2 linked regions of the Plantactinospora soyae genome follow. Each later gene encodes a partner of the first gene's protein in a complex. Links are inferred from orthologs where the notes say so. Each region holds a gene or a part of one and is shown on either strand. Other genes may lie near its edges. The genes, in order: pcrA and uvrB.

Region 1 (8,301 bases):
CCAAGGTGCTGATCGCGGACGAGCCGACCACGGCGCTCGACGTCACGGTCCAGGCGCAGATCATGAACCTGCTCGCCGAACTGCGGCGGGAACGGAACATGGGCCTGATCCTGATCACGCACGACATGGGCGTGGTCGCCGACGTCGCCGACCGGATCTCGGTGATGTACGCCGGCAAGGTGGTCGAGGAGGCGCCGGTCCTGGACATCTACGCCCGGCCGGCACATCCGTACACCAAGGCTCTGCTGGAGTCGATTCCGCGGCTGGACATGAAGGGCCAGCAGCTCAACGTGATCAAGGGTCTGCCGCCGAACCTGCTCCGGATCCCGGCCGGTTGCCCGTTCCATCCGCGCTGCGCGTACGCCCGGGATGAGTGCCGGGCCGACCCGCCGCCGCAGCAGTACGACGTGGCGCCGGCCCGGACCGCGCGTTGCCATTTCTGGACGGAGGTGGTGGGCGATGAGCCAGCCGGAAGCTAAGGATGTGGTGCTGGAGACCAACAGTCTGGTCAAGCACTTCCCGATCACCCGGGGCATCGTCCTGCAGACGCAGATCGGTGCGGTACGCGCGGTTGACGGCGTCGACCTGAAGCTGCGCCGGGGCGAGACCCTCGGCGTGGTGGGGGAGTCGGGCTGTGGCAAGTCGACGCTCGCGAAGCTGCTGGTCGGGCTGGAGAAGCCGACCAGCGGCTCGATCAACGTGCGTGGGCAGGACATGACCCGGCTGCGCGGCACCGAGTTGCGGCGGGCCCGCCGCAACATCCAGATGGTGTTGCAGGACCCGTACACCTCGTTGAACCCCCGGATGACGGTCGGCGACATCATCGGCGAGCCGTTCGACATCCACACCGAGGTCGTGCCGCGGGGCGAGCGGAAGCAGCGGGTCCGGGAGCTGCTGGACCTGGTCGGGTTGAATCCGGAGCACATCAACCGGTATCCGCACCAGTTCTCGGGTGGTCAGCGGCAGCGGATCGGGATCGCCCGGGCGTTGGCGCTCAAGCCGGAGATCATCGTCTGTGACGAGCCGGTGTCGGCGTTGGACGTGTCGATCCAGGCGCAGGTGATCAACCTGTTGGAGCGGCTCCAGGACGAGTTGGGACTGTCGTACATCTTCATCGCGCACGACCTGTCGGTGGTTCGGCACATCGCCGACCGGGTCGCGGTGATGTACCTCGGCAAGATCGTGGAGATCGGGGTCGAGGACGAGATTTACGAGCGGCCGACGCATCCGTACACCCAGGCTCTGCTCTCCGCGGTGCCGGTGCCGGACCCGACGCTGCGCGGGCAGCGGGACCAGATCGTCCTGGAGGGCGACGTCCCGTCGCCGGCCAACCCGCCGTCGGGTTGTCGGTTCCGGACCCGGTGCTGGAAGGCGCAGGACATCTGCGCCGAGCAGGAGCCGGCGCTGACGACGCGGGAGAGTTCCGCGCATCCGAGCGCCTGCCACTTCGCCGAGGTGCGGGACGTGGTACACGCGGTCGAGTAGACCACTCAGGCGCCGGTGGTGGGCCTGACCCGGCCTGACCACCGGTGGAAGTAGAACGCCTCCTCATTGCCCGGGGCGCGGGCCGCCATCCATGCGGCCGGCGTCCCGGGCTCGCGTCCGGGCCTTGTCGGCGATGCTCCCGGGCTCGGCGACACCTCCGGGATCGGCGATGCCCCCGGATTCGGCGATGCCCCCGGGATCGGGGTTACCTCCAGGATCGGGGTTACCTCCGGAGTCGGCGTCGCGTCGCGCTGGTGGCGGCTCAGAGCGGGCCGCGACCGGCCCGCAGCAGCAGGAGGGCGAGCTGGGTGCCGTCCGCGCCCAGCGCCTCGCGGAACCGGTCCAGGATCTCGCGCTCGCGGGACAGTACGAGTCGGGTGCCACCGGAGGCCATCCGGGTCCTGCCGACCTGCTGGGACAGGGCGGCACGCTCCTGCCAGAGGGCGATCAGTTCGTGGTCGATCTCGTTGATCCGCTCCCGCAGCCCGAGAATGTGCTGTGCGGCGTCCGGCTCGCTCGTCCCGGTCTGGATGCCGGCGCCGGTCGACTCGACGGGCTGCTCCGCGACCTCTGTCGCCATGGGGTCCTCCTTGGGAGATAGGTCCCCGGTGCCCGGATCCCGATGCGAAAAGCCCCGGGCTCCAGGAGCCCGGGGCTTTTCGTAGGTCATGTTCAGGCGCGACCCACGGCTGCCGGACTTCCGGAGCCGTAGAAAAAGTAAGGCAGCACCCGATGGATCACGACCCGAGTATGCCCAGCCGGCGAGGCCCTTGGCAAGCGACTTGGCGATCCTGGGACGACATTCGCCGGTGCCCGGCCGGTTCCGGAGTACGCCGGGTGCGGCGAGCGGAGGCGTGGGTTGTCCGCCCGGCGGCATAGACTCGCCAGGCGATGCATGCTCTCTTCGAACCCCCGCCGCCCCACGTCCCGCCGACCCAGGATCCGCCCCGGCGCCGCCCGTCGGGCCTCGACCCGCAGGCCCTGCTGGACGGGCTGAACGGGCCCCAGCGGGACGCGGTGACCCATTCCGGCTCGCCCCTGCTCATCGTGGCCGGTGCCGGCTCGGGCAAGACCCGGGTGCTCACCCACCGGATCGCGTACCTGCTCGCCGCCAGGGACGTACATCCCGGGGAGATCATCGCGATCACCTTCACCAACAAGGCGGCCGGGGAGATGAAGGACCGGGTCTCCGCACTGGTCGGTCCCCGGGCCCGGCTGATGTGGGTCTCGACGTTCCACTCCGCCTGCGTACGCATCCTGCGGGCCGAGCACGAGCACGCCGGGCTGAAGTCGACCTTCTCGATCTACGACGCCGACGACTCGCGCCGGCTGATGCAGCTCGTCACCCGGGAACTCGACCTGGACCCGAAGCGCTATCCGGCCCGGGGACTGACCGCCCAGGTGTCCAACCTGAAGAACGAACTGGTCGACCCGGAGACGTTCGCCGCCCGGGCGAGCGGGCCGAACGAGCGGGCGCTCGCCGAGGCGTACACCCGCTATCAGCAGCGGCTCGTCGAGGCGCACGCGCTGGACTTCGACGACCTGATCATGGCGACGGTGCATCTCCTCCAGTCGCACCCGCACGTCGCGGAGAGCTACCGCCGACGGTTCCGGCACGTCCTCGTCGACGAGTACCAGGACACCAACCACGCGCAGTACACGCTGGTGAAGGAGCTGGTCGGCGGCACGCCCGGCATCGCACCGGCCGAGCTCTGCGTGGTCGGTGACGCCGACCAGTCGATCTACGCGTTCCGGGGCGCCACGATCCGGAACATCCTGGAGTTCGAGCGGGACTTCACCGACGCCCGGACCATCCTGCTGGAGCAGAACTACCGGTCGACCCAGACGATCCTGAACGCGGCCAACGCGGTCATCGACAACAACACCTCGCGCAAGCCGAAGCGGCTGTGGAGCGAGGAGGGCGCGGGCGAGCAGATCGTCGGCTACGTCGCCGACACCGAGCACGCCGAGGCGGACTGGGTGGGCCGGGAGATCGACCGGCTCGGTGACGCCGACGAGGCCCGCCCGGGTGACGTGGCCGTCTTCTACCGCACCAACGCCCAGTCCCGGGTCTTCGAAGAGGTGTTCATCCGGGTCGGACTGCCGTACAAGGTCGTCGGCGGGGTGCGGTTCTACGAGCGCAAGGAGGTCCGGGACGCCCTGGCCTACCTGCGCGCCGTGGTCAACGACGACGACACGGTGAGCATCCGGCGCATCCTCAACACCCCACGGCGGGGTATCGGGGACCGCGCCGAGGCCTGCGTGGAGGCCCTCTCGACCCGGGACCGGGTCTCGTTCGGCCAGGCACTGCGCCGGGCGTCCGAGGCACCGGGCATCTCCACCCGGTCCGCGAACGCGATCGCCGAGTTCGTCGCCCTGCTCGACGGGGTGCGCGAGATGGCCGCCACGGCGCTGCCGGAGGAGGTGCTGGAGGCGGTACTGACCCGCTCCGGCTATCTCAGTGAACTGGAGGAGAGCCTCGACCCGCAGGACGCGGGTCGGGTGGAGAACCTCCAGGAACTGGTCAGCGTCGCCCGGGAGTACACCGAGCGGGTGGAGGCGCTGGCCGAGGAGGGCGACCCCGGTGCCACCCTGGCCGGCTTCCTGGAGCAGGTGGCGCTGGTCGCCGACGCCGACCAGATCCCCTCGGACGACCCCGACCACCAGGGCGTGGTCACCCTGATGACGCTGCACACCGCCAAGGGCCTGGAGTTCCCGGTGGTGTTCCTGACCGGCCTGGAGGACGGCGTCTTTCCGCACCTGCGCGCGCTCGGCGACACCCGCGAGTTGGAGGAGGAGCGCCGGCTGGCGTACGTCGGGATCACCCGGGCGCGGCAGCGGCTCTACCTGTCCCGCGCGGTCACCCGGTCGGCCTGGGGCCAGCCGTCCTACAACCCGCCGTCCCGGTTCGTCGACGAGTTGCCGGAGGACCTGGTCCGCTGGGAGCGCACCGGGGCCGCGTACACGTCGTGGTCGGGCACCGGTGGCGGCGTCGGCGGCCGGTCCGGGGGCGGGGACCGGTCCGGGGGCTACCGGGGTGGCGGCTTCAGCGGCGGGACCCCCAGGGCCGCGCAGCTCGCCCAGCGACTCGGCGTGGACGGCAGCCGACTGACCACGGCGAGCGAGTTGCCGCAGGCCCCGAAGGTCGTGGTCGGGGATCGGGTCAACCACCAGCGGTACGGCCTCGGCCGGGTGCTCGCGGTCGAGGGACACGGTCCGGGCGCACGGGCGCAGATCGACTTCGGCGACCAGACGCTCTGGCTCGTGCTCCGGCACGCCCCGATCGACAAACTCTGACCCGCGCGGGCACCGCCCCGGTGTCGGGCCCGGCTCAGCCGGCCGGCCCGGGGCGCTGCCCGGCCCGCTCCTCGACCAGTGCGGCGAAACCGTCGAGCAGGGCCCGCAGCCCGGTCTCGAAGAGCCGGTCGAGATCGAGGTCGTAACCGGTCCGGGCGAAGCTGGTCAGCAACTTGGCGTAGGTGGGGGCGTTCCCGGAACCGGCCAGCGCGTCGAGCGCCGGAGCCTGCCCGTCGATCCACTCCTGCTCGGAGATGCCGCTGGCGGCCCTGGCCTGAGCCTCCCGCTCCAGGTTAGCGGCGAGACCCTGCACGAAGCTGTAGACCAGGATGTTCAGGTCGAGCATGGTGGCCGGGTCGAGACCGAGTCCGTCCAGGGCGGCGAGCACCCATTCGCCGTGCACCATCAGGTTGGGCAGCGGCAGTGGCCTGGTGAGCGGGCTGAGCTGGGCCAGCCAGGGATGGCGCTGGTGCAGTTCCCACAACGTCCGCGCGCCCAGTTCCAGCCGGGCCCGCCAGCCGTCGGGTGCCGGCCCGGGATAACCCCGCTCCCCGTACGCCGCGTCGGCCATCAGCAGGGTCAGTTCCTCCTTGCTGTGCACATAGCGGTACGGCGACATGGTGGCCACGCCGAGCCGGGCCGCCACACCACGCATGGACAGCGCCTCCAGCCCCTCGGTGTCGGCGATTCCGATGGCGGCGTGGACGACGCGTTCGCGGGTCAGCTCGGGTTCGGCCGGGTGGGCCGGGTTCGGGGTGGGGCGTCGCCGACTCCGGCTCGGCTCCGGCTCCGGGTCCGGGGCGGCGACGACGGTGCCGACCCGGGGCTGGGCCCGTACGACGCCCTCCTGGTTGAGCGTGGTGAGCGCCCTGGTGGCGGTGGCGAGGGCGACGCCCCACTCGCTGGCGAGCTGCCGGGTCGAGGGCACCCGGTCGCCGGGCCGGAGTTCCCCCTCGGCGACGCGTCGACGGATCTCCCTGACGATGCGCAGGTAGGGCGGCTCGACTGTGGCGGCCACCGGTCACCTCCCTCTCTGTCCTAGTACAGATGCTACCCGAACGGGCCTGTACGGTGCTGCCTGTCCTAGTACACAACTGCGGATTTTCCCTGTTGCGCGGGTTGAACGTACGCCGTACATTGGCTGGCACGTACAACGTAACAGGAGGTTCTGATGGAGAGCGTTCTCATCTCTGGCGCCAGCGTCGCCGGCCCCGCCCTGGCGTACTGGCTGCGTCGCCGCGGCTTTGCCGTCACCGTGGTCGAACGGGCTCCGGCGCCGCGTACCGGTGGGCAGGCCATCGACATCCGGGGCGTGGCGCTGGACGTGGTCGACCGGATGGGCATCCTGACGCCGCTGCGCCAGCTCCGTACCCGGATGCGGGGCATGTCGATGCTCGACGGCGACGGCAACGAGGTCATGCGCTCCACCGAGATGGCCCTGAGCAGCGGCCGGCTCGACAGCGCGGACATCGAGGTGCTGCGTGAAGACCTGACCCACCAGTTGCACGAGCTGACCCGGCCCGACGTCGAGTACGTCTTCGACGACTCGATCAGCCGGCTGGTCCAGGACGAGCACGGCGTACGGGTCGAGTTCGAGCGGGCCGCTCCGCGTACCTTCGACCTGGTGATCGGTGCCGACGGCCTGCACTCCACGGTACGGCGGCTGGCCTTCGGCCCGGAGGCGGAGTTCGTGCACCACCTCGGCACCTACCTGGCGGTCTTCCGCACGGAGAACTTCCTGGACCTGGCGGACTGGCAGGTCTGGATGCGGGACGGCACGGCCGGCTGCGGCATCTATCCGGTCCGGGGCAACACCGAACTGCGGGTCAATCTCGGATTCGAGTCCGAGCCACTCGACTACGACCACCGTGACACCGACCAGCAGCGCCGGCTGCTCGCCGAACGGCTCTCCGGACTGCGCTGGGAGATCCCGAGGCTGCTGAAGGAGATGTGGCAGGCGCCCGACTTCTACTTCGACGCGATGGCACAGGTCCGGATGGACACCTGGTCGACGGGGCGGGTGGCGCTGCTCGGCGACGCCGGCTACTGCCCCTCCCCACTGTCCGGCCAGGGCACCAGCCTCGCCCTGGTCGGCGGCTACCTGCTGGCCGACGAGCTCGGCGCGGCGGCCGGCGACCACCGGGCGGCGCTGCGCCGGTACGAGCAGCGCATGCGCCCGTTCGTCGAACTCAACCAGGCACTCGCCACGGAGAACCCGGGTGGACCCGCCACGGAGGAGTCGATCGAACGGGCCAAGAACGCCATCTCACTCGACCGCTGAGGCGCCAGGGGTGGTGTAGGTTCGCGTTGAAAATGTCGGAGCCTGCTTGGCTGAGCTGGAGTTGAGTCGGCTTGCTCTCGTAGCCAGGTGCGGTCGACGCGGTCGCCGTTACGTGCGCGGGGGATCCTGATTCGTTGCTTCGCCGGTGTGCGGACGAAGGTGAAGCCGGCCGGTCTGGCGTACTCATCGAGGATCTTGCGGGAGAACCCGGTTTCGGCGATGAGCGTGGTGATGTCTTTGCCGGCGTCGACGTTCTCGCGTTGGAAGAAGTCGCGGGTCAGCAGCGCGGCGGCGCGGGCGCGGACCTTGCGGGCCGTGACCCGGCTGCTGCTGGTGTACCCGCCAACGGCGAAGCGCGCGTCCATGCGGTATTCGCGCAGTCAGCTCACTTCAGCCATGGACTACTCAGACGGCGCGCACTGGGCGTTTGGCGCCCATAGCTGGTCGGCGTCACCGGCAGCGAGCCGGCCTCGGTAGACGTCGATCTTGTGATCAATGATCTTGAGGTTTTCCTGTAGCTCAGCGAGCTTGGCGCTAACGTCGGCACGGTGGGCCTCCATAAGGGCAAGGCGTTCCTGCTCGTTGCCGCGCCCGGCCGAGACGAGCTGGGCGTAGCGCCGGATGGTCTTGATGGGCATGCCAGTGGCCCGCAGCCTGGTGCAGACGGTGATCCAGTCGAGGTCCAGCTGGTGATAGCGCCGTGTGCCTCCGGCGGTGCGGTAGACAGGGGTGACGACCAGGCCGGCGCGTTCGTAGTAGCGCAGGGTATGCGCGCTGACCCCGGTGCGGCGAGCGGCCTCGGCGATGCTCACACCTGCCTGGGAGACAGAGCGAGTGAGCCCTGATGCCGGCTGCGACTTGACTTGGAGCACGCTCTAAATCCTAGCGTCGTGGTCATGAGTGCTTTAACACTGCTGAAGACCACGGTCGACGACCGCAGGCTGGCCGTTCGTGGGACGGGAGTATCCCGATGAAGGCGTTGGTGACCGGCGGGACGAACGGACTGGGACTCGCCATGGCCTCCGCCCTGGCCACGGCGGGAGCGACGGTAGCGTTGACCGGCCGATCCGGCGAGCATGCGAACTCGGTTGCCGGTGAACTTCCCGGGGCGTTCGGTATCGAACTGGACGTGCGAGACGAGTCGTCGGTGACAAGGGCGGTCGACCAGGCGTGGTCGCGGCTCGGCGGCATCGACATGCTGGTGAACAATGCCGGGATCGGCATGCGCACGGTCAACC
Region 2 (8,151 bases), 8.1 Mb from region 1 along the record:
GTGGTTCGATCTGGAGCACCAGCGCGCGGAGGAGTGGGCGGCGACCAGCGACTGGCGGCCCTGACCGGGCTCGTGACGGTGCTGGCTGCTCCCTGGCGAAGGGGCGCTCGTGACGGTAGCTCGCTGCTCCGGGCGAAGGGGCGCTCGCGGCGGCCGGTCTGCGCTCTCGCGCGACCGCATCAGGTGCGCACGCCAGCCTGCGCCGGGGCTGCAACCTCTGCGCCGGGTGCGACGGTACCGGTGTGGCGGCTCCGTCGCTGACCCGATCGGCCGCCGCGAGCGGCCTACCCTAGAACGGTATCGCGGTGATCTTTACCACACAATGACGATATCGAAGCCGATCGTGTACCCACCGTCGTGCCGGCGGCATGTCAGACCCTCGGCGTACGGTTGAGGTCATGGCGCTCGACATTCCACGACTTGATGGCCGCTTCGAGGTGGTCAGCGAGTTCATACCCTCCGGCGACCAGCCGACTGCCATCAACGATCTTGAGCGCAGGGTGCGGCGCGGCGACCGGAACTCCGTGCTGCTCGGCGCCACCGGCACGGGTAAGAGTGCGACCACTGCCTGGTTGATCGAGCGGCTCCAGCGGCCGACCCTGGTGCTGGCGCCCAACAAGACCCTCTGCGCCCAGCTCGCCAAGGAGTTCAGCGAGCTGATGCCGCACAACGCGGTGGAGTACTTCGTCTCCTACTACGACTACTACCAGCCCGAGGCGTACATCCCGCAGAGCGACACCTACATCGAGAAGGACTCCTCGATCAACGAGGAGGTCGAGCGGCTGCGGCACGCCACCACGATGTCCCTGCTGACCCGCCGGGACGTGATCGTGGTGGCCACGGTCTCCGCGATCTACGGCCTGGGCACCCCGCAGGAATACCTCGACCGCTCGGTCCGGATCCGGGCCGGCCAGGAGGTCGAGCGGGACAAGCTGCTCCGCCGGCTGGTCGACATCCAGTACACCCGCAACGACATGGCGTTCAACCGAGGCACGTTCCGGGTCCGCGGCGACACCCTGGAGATCATCCCGGCGTACGAGGAGCTGGCGCTGCGGATCGAGTTCTTCGGTGACGAGGTGGAGAAGCTCTACTACCTGCACCCGTTGACCGGTGAGGTGGTCCGCGAGGTGGACCACCTGCTGATCTTCCCCGCCACCCACTACACGGCCGGGCCGGAGCGGATGGAGCGGGCGCTGGCCGGCATCGAGGTCGAGCTGGCCGAGCGGCTGGCCGAGCTGGAGCGCCAGGGCAAGCTGCTGGAGGCGCAGCGGCTGCGGATGCGGACCAGCTACGACATCGAGATGATGCGCCAGGTCGGCTTCTGTTCCGGCATCGAGAACTACTCGATGCACATCGACGGCCGTTCGCCGGGCAGTGCCCCGCACTGTCTGCTGGACTACTTCCCGGACGACTTCCTGACCGTGATCGACGAGTCGCACGTGACGATCCCGCAGATCGGCGCGATGTACGAGGGCGACGCCTCCCGCAAGCGGATGCTGATCGACCACGGCTTCCGGCTGCCCAGCGCGGCCGACAACCGCCCGCTGCGGTTCGACGAGGTCCTGGAGCGGGTCGGCCAGATGGTCTTCCTCTCCGCCACCCCGGGGCCGTGGGAGCTGGAGCAGGCCCAGGGCGAGGTGGTCGAGCAGGTGATCCGGCCCACCGGCCTGATCGACCCCGAGGTGATCGTGAAGCCCACCAAGGGGCAGATCGACGACCTGATGCACGAGATCAAGCTCCGTACCGAGCGGGACGAGCGGGTGCTGGTCACCACACTGACCAAGAAGATGGCCGAGGACCTCTCCGACTATCTGCTGGAGCACGGCATCCGGGTGCGGTACCTGCACTCGGAGGTCGACACGCTGCGCCGGGTCGAGTTGCTGCGCGAGCTGCGCAAGGGCGACTACGACGTACTCGTCGGGATCAACCTGCTCCGGGAGGGGCTGGACCTGCCCGAGGTGTCGCTGGTCGCGATCCTCGACGCCGACAAGGAGGGCTTCCTGCGCAGCGGCCGGTCGTTGATTCAGACCATCGGCCGGGCCGCCCGTAACGTCTCCGGCCAGGTCCACATGTACGCCGACAAGATGACCCCGTCGATGGCCGCCGCGATCGACGAGACGAACCGGCGCCGAGCCAAGCAGGTGGCGCACAACGAGGCGAACGGGATCACTCCGGAGCCGCTGCGCAAGAAGATCCACGACATCCTGGACGACATCTACCGGGAGGCCGAGGACAACGAGAATGCGACCACCCGGGTCGGCGGCGGGGTGCGGCAGATGTCCCGGGGCAAGGCGCCGGAGACCCGCAACCGGGGTCGGATCGGAACGGCACCGGCCCGGGAGGGGATGGCCCGCGCCGAGCTGGCCCAGCTCATCCAGGAACTGAACGACCAGATGCTCGCCGCGGCTCGCGAGTTGCAGTTCGAGCTCGCCGCCCGGATCCGGGACGAGGCCGCCGAGCTGAAGAAGGAGCTGCGCGGAATGGACGCGGCCGGAATGAAGTGAGCCCGGCCGCCCCGGGGCGGATGCGGCCCCGATCCCGGCTCAGCCGTACCGGTCGAAGCCGCCCTCGGAGTCGATCACCTGTCCGGTGATCCACCGGCCGTCCGGTGAACAGAGCCACTCGATCAGCCGGGCCGCGTCGTCCGGGCGGCCCCACTCGCCGCCCGGAAACAGCCGCCCGACCGCGGCCAGACCCTCCGGCGACGCGTAGCCGGTGTCGGTCGGCCCGGGGTTGACGCAGTTCACCGTGATGCCCCTCGGCATGAGCAGGGGACTCAACTGCCGGGTGAGGTTCTCCACGCCGGCCTTGCTGGCCGCGTACGCCAACTCGGCCGGCATCGGGCCGAGCCGTTGACCACTGGAGAACAGCACCAGCCGGCCACCGGAGCCGGCGCCGAACGCCGCCGCGAACGCCTCGGCGAGCAGCAGGGTGGCCCGGACGTTGACGATCAGGTGCCGGTCGATCTCGGCGGCGTCGAGCCCGTTCAGCGGGGTGTGCGTGGAGTAGGCGTGTGCCGCGACCAGCACGTCCAGCCGGCCGTGGGTGCGTACCGCCGTCTCGATCAGTTCGGCGGGCGCGCTCGGCGAGGTCAGGTCGACGACACGGTACCGGACCGCGTCGGGATCGCCGGTCACCCCGTTCAACTCGGCGAGCAGCGCGGGTACGCCGTCGGGGTCGCCGCCGTAGGGCTGCGCGTCGTCGTACCGGGGCAGGCCGGTGAGCTGTAGGCGGTAGCCGGCGGCGGCGAACCGGCGGGCCACCGCCGCACCGATCCCGATCCGTCGGCTGACCCCGGTGACGAGGGCTACCCGTTCGTTCATGTGCCGAGTCAACCGGATCGGTCGGCTTCCGGCCACCCCGGTCACCTGCCGGACCGTCATGCACATGTCCACAGTGGTGTCCCGGTCGTCGCGGCGGGCAGTGGGATGTCGGGGCGACTTGTTAGGGTCTTGCCGCCCTCGAGTGCTTCGGAGTCGCAGAAGATGACGATCAATTCGCACATTACCGAGTTCGCCGGCCTGCCGGTGGTGGACTTCGATCCGGACCGGCCGGTGGACGCGGCGCCGGGTACGGTCGCCTGGCGGCTGCGCCTCGACGACGGCTCGGAGGGCGGCGAGAGGTTCGCGGAGCTGACCGACCGGTTCCTGGCCGCCGTCGAACCCGGCGAGGTGCAGGCACTGATCGTCGGCGACTGGGGCGAGTCGTACGACCAACCCGCTCCGGTGGACCTGCTGGTCCGGCTCGCGCCCCGACTGACCGGGCTGCGCGCACTCTTCATGGGTGAGTTGACCATGGAGGAGAGCGAGATCTCCTGGATCACCCAGGCCGATCCGGCGCCGCTGTTGACGGCGTACCCGCAGTTGCGCGTTCTCCGGATCCGGGGCGCGACCGAAGGGCTGAGCCTGACCCCGACCCGGCACACCGCGCTGCGCGAGCTGGCCATCGAGGCCGGCGGCCTGCCGGCGCACGTGGTCCGGGCGGTGGGCGAGTGTGACCTGCCGGCGCTGGAGCACCTGGAGCTGTGGCTCGGCACCGACGAGTACGGCGGGGACGCCACCGTGGAGGATCTGGCGGCGGTGCTGGGTGGTGGTCGGTTGCCGGGGTTGGTGTCGTTGGGTCTGCGGAATGCGGAGATCGCGGATCAGGTGGCGGGGGCGTTGGCGGGTGCGCCGGTGGTGGCGCGGTTGCGTCGGTTGGATCTGTCGTTGGGGATTCTCGGTGACGAGGGGGCGGCGGCGTTGTTGGCGGGGCAGCCGTTGACGCATCTGGACCGGCTGGACCTGCGGCATCACTACATCGGGCCGGAGCTGGCGGCGCGGCTGGTCGCGGAACTGCCCGGCGTCGAGGTCGACCTGGCCGACGTCCAGAAACCCGACCGGGACGGTGACCGGTACGTCGCGGTGTCCGAGTGAGGACCAGTTTCCACGGGCACGCCCGCGAGTTCGCCGGGTTGCCGGTCTTCGGGCTGACCCAGAACTGGTCGGACGATCCGCCGGTGCTCGTTCCCGAGGCGGAGCTGCCGGCCGACCCCGGGGCGGTGGCCTGGCGGATCGAGGCGTGGGAGGAGGACGACAACTGGGACTACGGGCCGTCGCCGGCCTTCGAGACCGCGTTCGAACGGTTCCTCGACCTGGTCGACCCGGCCGACGTACGGGCCCTGGTGATCGGACAGTGGGGCTACAGCGCGATGAACGCCGCCCCGATCGACCAGCTCTGTGCCGCCGCCTCCCGACTGACCGGGCTGCGCGCGCTCTTCCTCGGTGACGTTCCCGCCGAGGAGTGCGAGTTGTCGTGGATCTGCCAGGGGGACGTCACGCCGTTGCTGGCCGCGTACCCGAATCTGGAGCGGCTGCGGATCCGCAGCGGCGACGCGAATGTGGAGCACGGCACCGGTCTCGCGCTCTCGCCGATCCGGCACACCGCGCTGCGCGAGCTGGTCGTCGAGTCCGCGGGGCTGTCGACCGGCGTGGTCCGGGCGGTGGGCGAGTGTGACCTGCCGGCGCTGGAGCACCTGGAGCTGTGGCTCGGCACCGACCGGTGGGGCGGCGACGCCTCGGTGGAGGATCTGGCGGCGGTGCTGGGTGGTGGTCGGTTGCCGGGGTTGGTGTCGTTGGGTCTGCGGAACGCGGAGATCGCGGATCAGGTGGCGGGGGCGTTGGCGGGGGCGCCGGTGGTGGCGCGGTTGCGTCGGTTGGATCTGTCGTTGGGGATTCTCGGTGACGAGGGGGCGGCGGCGTTGTTAGCGGGGCAGCCGTTGACGCATCTGGACCGGCTGGACCTGCGGCATCACTACATCGGGCGGGAATTGGCGGCCCGGCTGGTCGCGGAGTTGCCCGGCGTCGAGGTCGACCTGGCCGAGGCCGAGTTGCCCGACGCGTACGGCGACCGGTACGTGGCCGTCGACGAGTGACTGGCATGATCGACGGATGACTGGCAGGGCGCCGCTGGTGGTCGTCGGCAACCCGGACAACCGGCGGGTGACGTTGTTCCGGGACGCCGCTGCCGAGGCCGGCGTGCCGACGACGGTGCTGCCGTGGCGGCAGCTGGCGGCCGGCCCGGTCCGGCTGCACCGGCAGGCCGTGGTCCGGATCGACTCACCGGGCGAGGACGCCGAGGTCGACCGGCTGCTGCGCGGCGCCGACCGGCCGGCCGAGCACGGCGAGATCATCGGATTCGCACCCTGGTACGCGGGCCTGCGCGCCGCCCTGGACCGGCTCGACGCGGCCGTGCGCGCCGCCGATGCGACCCTGCTCAACCAGCCGGCCGACGTCCTCGGGATGTTCGACAAACGCGCCTGCCACGCCCGGCTGACCGCCGCCGGAGTTCCGGTGCCGCCGGCACTGCCCGGCCCGGCCACCGGGCGCAGCGGCTCCGTCGCCGGGACGGGTGGGATCGCCGGCTACGACGAGCTGCGCGCGGCGATGCGGGCCGTCGGCTGGCACCGGGTCTTCGTCAAGGCCGCGCACGGCTCCTCGGCCTCCGGAGTGCTCGCCCTACAGGTGGCGCCCGGCCGGATCCGGGCCACCACCTCGGTCGAACTCGCCGCCGACGGCCGGTTGTTCAACTCACTGCGGGTCCGCGACTACACCGGGGAGCGGGAGGTCGCGGCCATCGTGGACCGGCTCGCCCCGGACGGGCTGCACGTCGAGCGCTGGTTCCCCAAGGCCGGGCTGGGTGCCGCCACGATCGACCTGCGGGTGCTGGTCATCGCCGGACGGCCGGAGCATGTCGTGGTCCGGTCCAGCCCCGGTCCACTGACCAATCTGCACCTGGGCAACGCCCGGGGCGATCTCGCCGCGGTGCGTACGGCAATGGGCGAGCCGGCGTACGCGGCGGCGCTGCACAGCTGCGTACGCGCCGCCGCGTGCTTCCCCGCCAGCCTGCACGTCGGGGTGGACCTGTTGGTCGGCACCGACTGGCGGCGGCATGTGGTCGCCGAGGTGAACGCGTTCGGGGACCTCCTTCCCGGAGTGTCCGACCCGGCGGGCCGGGACAGCTACGCCGCCGAACTGCATGCGCTGACGTCCGGCCGGTTCGATCGGTGGCGGGCCGGGACGTCGGCCGGGAGGGCAGCATGAGAGACCTGATCGGCACCCATGACCTGCTGTTCGTCACCCTCGACACGCTCCGCTACGACGTCGCGGCCGAACTGGCCGCCGCCGGCCGTACGCCGAACCTGGCGCGGGCGTTACCGGACGGGACGTGGGAGCGCCGGCACAGCCCGGCCAGCTTCACCTACGCGGCGCACCAGGCGTTCTTCGCCGGCTTCCTGCCCACCCCGACCACACCCGGTCCGCATCCCCGGCTCTTCGCGGCGGCCTTTCCGGGCAGCGAGACTACCGGCGAGCAGACCTGGACCTTCGACGCCCCCGACATGGTGGGTGCGCTGGCCACCGCCGGCTACCACACCGTCTGCGTCGGCGGGGTCGGCTTCTTCAACGCCAGGTCACCACTGGGCGGCGTGCTGCCGGCGCTGTTCACCGAGGCGCACTGGGAAGCCGAGTTCGGCGTCTCCGCGCCGCGTTGCTTCGAGGCGCAGCTCGACCGGATCGCCACCGTACTGCCGACGGTGCCGGAGGAGAAGCCGCTCTTCCTGTTCGTCAACGTCGCCGCGATCCACCAGCCGAACCGGCACTACCTGCCCGGCGCCGACCGGGACAGCAGGGAGAGCCACGCCGCCGCCCTGGAGTACGTCGACCGGCACATCGGCCGGCTCTTCGCCCTCGTCACCTCCCGGGACCGGCCGTGCCTGGTGCTGCTCTGCGCCGACCACGGCACGGCGTACGGCGAGGAGGGGCACAACGGGCACCGACTCGGCCACGAGGTGGTGTGGACGGTGCCGTACGGGCAGTTCGTGCTCGAACCCGGTGACTGGGGCAAGCCGGGGGACTGGCCCGAGTCGGCTGACCCGGCCGGCGGGGGTGAACCGGGGTGAACCCGCTCGACGGCTCGCCGTACCAGGGCTACCTGTACGCGTACCCGCACAAGACGGCGTACCGGCCGTTGCGTCCCCGCCCCGCGCTGCGCGAGGTCTGGGCTCAGCAGCCGCGCGACGCCCTCTTCCTCTATCTGCACCTGCCGTTCTGCGAGATGCGCTGCGGGTTCTGCAACCTGTTCACCCGGTCGAACCCGCCGGCCGAGCAGGTGACCGGGTACCTCCGCCAGTTGGGCCGGCAGGCCGGGCGGGTACGCGCGGCGCTCGGCGACGCCGAGTTCGCCCGGGTCGCGGTCGGCGGCGGTACCCCGACCTACCTGACCGCGAGCGAGCTGAACTCGATGTTCGACCTGCTCGCCGGCTTCGGCGCCCGGGTCGGCGCGGTGCCGACGGCGGTCGAGACCTCGCCGGACACCGCCACCCCGGACCGGATCGGGGTGCTCGCCGAACGCGGTGTCACCCGGGTCAGCATCGGGGTGCAGAGCTTCCTCGACGCCGAGGCGCGGGCGGCCGGGCGTCCGCAGCGCCGGACCGACGTCGAGCGCGCCCTGGGCACCATCCGGGACTGCGGCATCCCGGAGCTGAACCTCGACCTGATCTACGGCATTCCCGGGCAGACCGAGCGGACCTGGGCCGAGTCGCTCGCTTCGGCCCTGCACTGGCGGCCGGAGGAGGTGTTCCTCTACCCGCTCTACGTCCGCCCGCTCACCGGC

Evidence for each region.
Region 2: the proteins of pcrA (region 1) and uvrB are in contact, whole or in part, in a crystal structure (PDB 7EGT), measured with the Thermus thermophilus proteins. The link is inferred for Plantactinospora soyae from one-to-one orthologs. Residues at the interface, in WP_096412145.1 of Thermus thermophilus: His654, Arg656, Phe657, Gln666, Asp668, Glu669, Lys680, Arg681, Leu682, Ser683, Lys685, Tyr686, Ala687; in WP_096411307.1 of Thermus thermophilus: Glu23, Leu25, Arg26, Asp27, Gly28, Glu29, Arg30, Phe31, Arg55, Glu326, Asp327, Phe328, Glu379, Ser382, Gln383, His398, Gly400, Arg401.

The regions. Positions count from the first base shown.
Region 1 is NZ_JADBEB010000001.1:751,790-760,090, reverse strand. Bases 1,979-5,079 are described here. They hold pcrA (DNA helicase PcrA), read left to right. Parts: upstream 1,979-2,376; coding sequence 2,377-4,782; downstream 4,783-5,079. Other genes in these bases: H4W31_RS03275 (GntR family transcriptional regulator), read right to left, coding at 4,817-5,079; H4W31_RS03285 (chorismate mutase), read right to left, coding at 1,979-2,065. Outside these bases: H4W31_RS03295 (ABC transporter ATP-binding protein), read left to right, coding at 1-479; H4W31_RS03290 (ABC transporter ATP-binding protein), read left to right, coding at 460-1,485; more of H4W31_RS03285, read right to left, coding at 1,748-1,978; more of H4W31_RS03275, read right to left, coding at 5,080-5,800; H4W31_RS03270 (FAD-dependent monooxygenase), read left to right, coding at 5,954-7,063; H4W31_RS03265 (MerR family transcriptional regulator), read right to left, coding at 7,465-7,875; H4W31_RS03260 (SDR family NAD(P)-dependent oxidoreductase), read left to right, coding at 8,034-8,301. UniProt on the Escherichia coli protein: A helicase with DNA-dependent ATPase activity. Unwinds DNA duplexes with 3'-5' polarity. Translocates on single-stranded DNA with 3'-5' polarity. Initiates unwinding more efficiently from a nicked substrate than double-stranded DNA.
Region 2 is NZ_JADBEB010000001.1:8,893,546-8,901,696, reverse strand. Bases 1-2,951 are described here. They hold uvrB (excinuclease ABC subunit UvrB), read left to right. Parts: upstream 1-398; coding sequence 399-2,504; downstream 2,505-2,951. Other genes in these bases: H4W31_RS38845 (SDR family oxidoreductase), read right to left, coding at 2,544-2,951; coaE (dephospho-CoA kinase), read left to right, coding at 1-64. Also shown: more of H4W31_RS38845, read right to left, coding at 2,952-3,323; H4W31_RS38840 (STM4015 family protein), read left to right, coding at 3,486-4,415; H4W31_RS38835 (STM4015 family protein), read left to right, coding at 4,412-5,413; H4W31_RS38830 (STM4014 family protein), read left to right, coding at 5,430-6,581; H4W31_RS38825 (STM4013/SEN3800 family hydrolase), read left to right, coding at 6,578-7,438; H4W31_RS38820 (STM4012 family radical SAM protein), read left to right, coding at 7,435-8,151. UniProt on the Escherichia coli protein: The UvrABC repair system catalyzes the recognition and processing of DNA lesions. A damage recognition complex composed of 2 UvrA and 2 UvrB subunits scans DNA for abnormalities.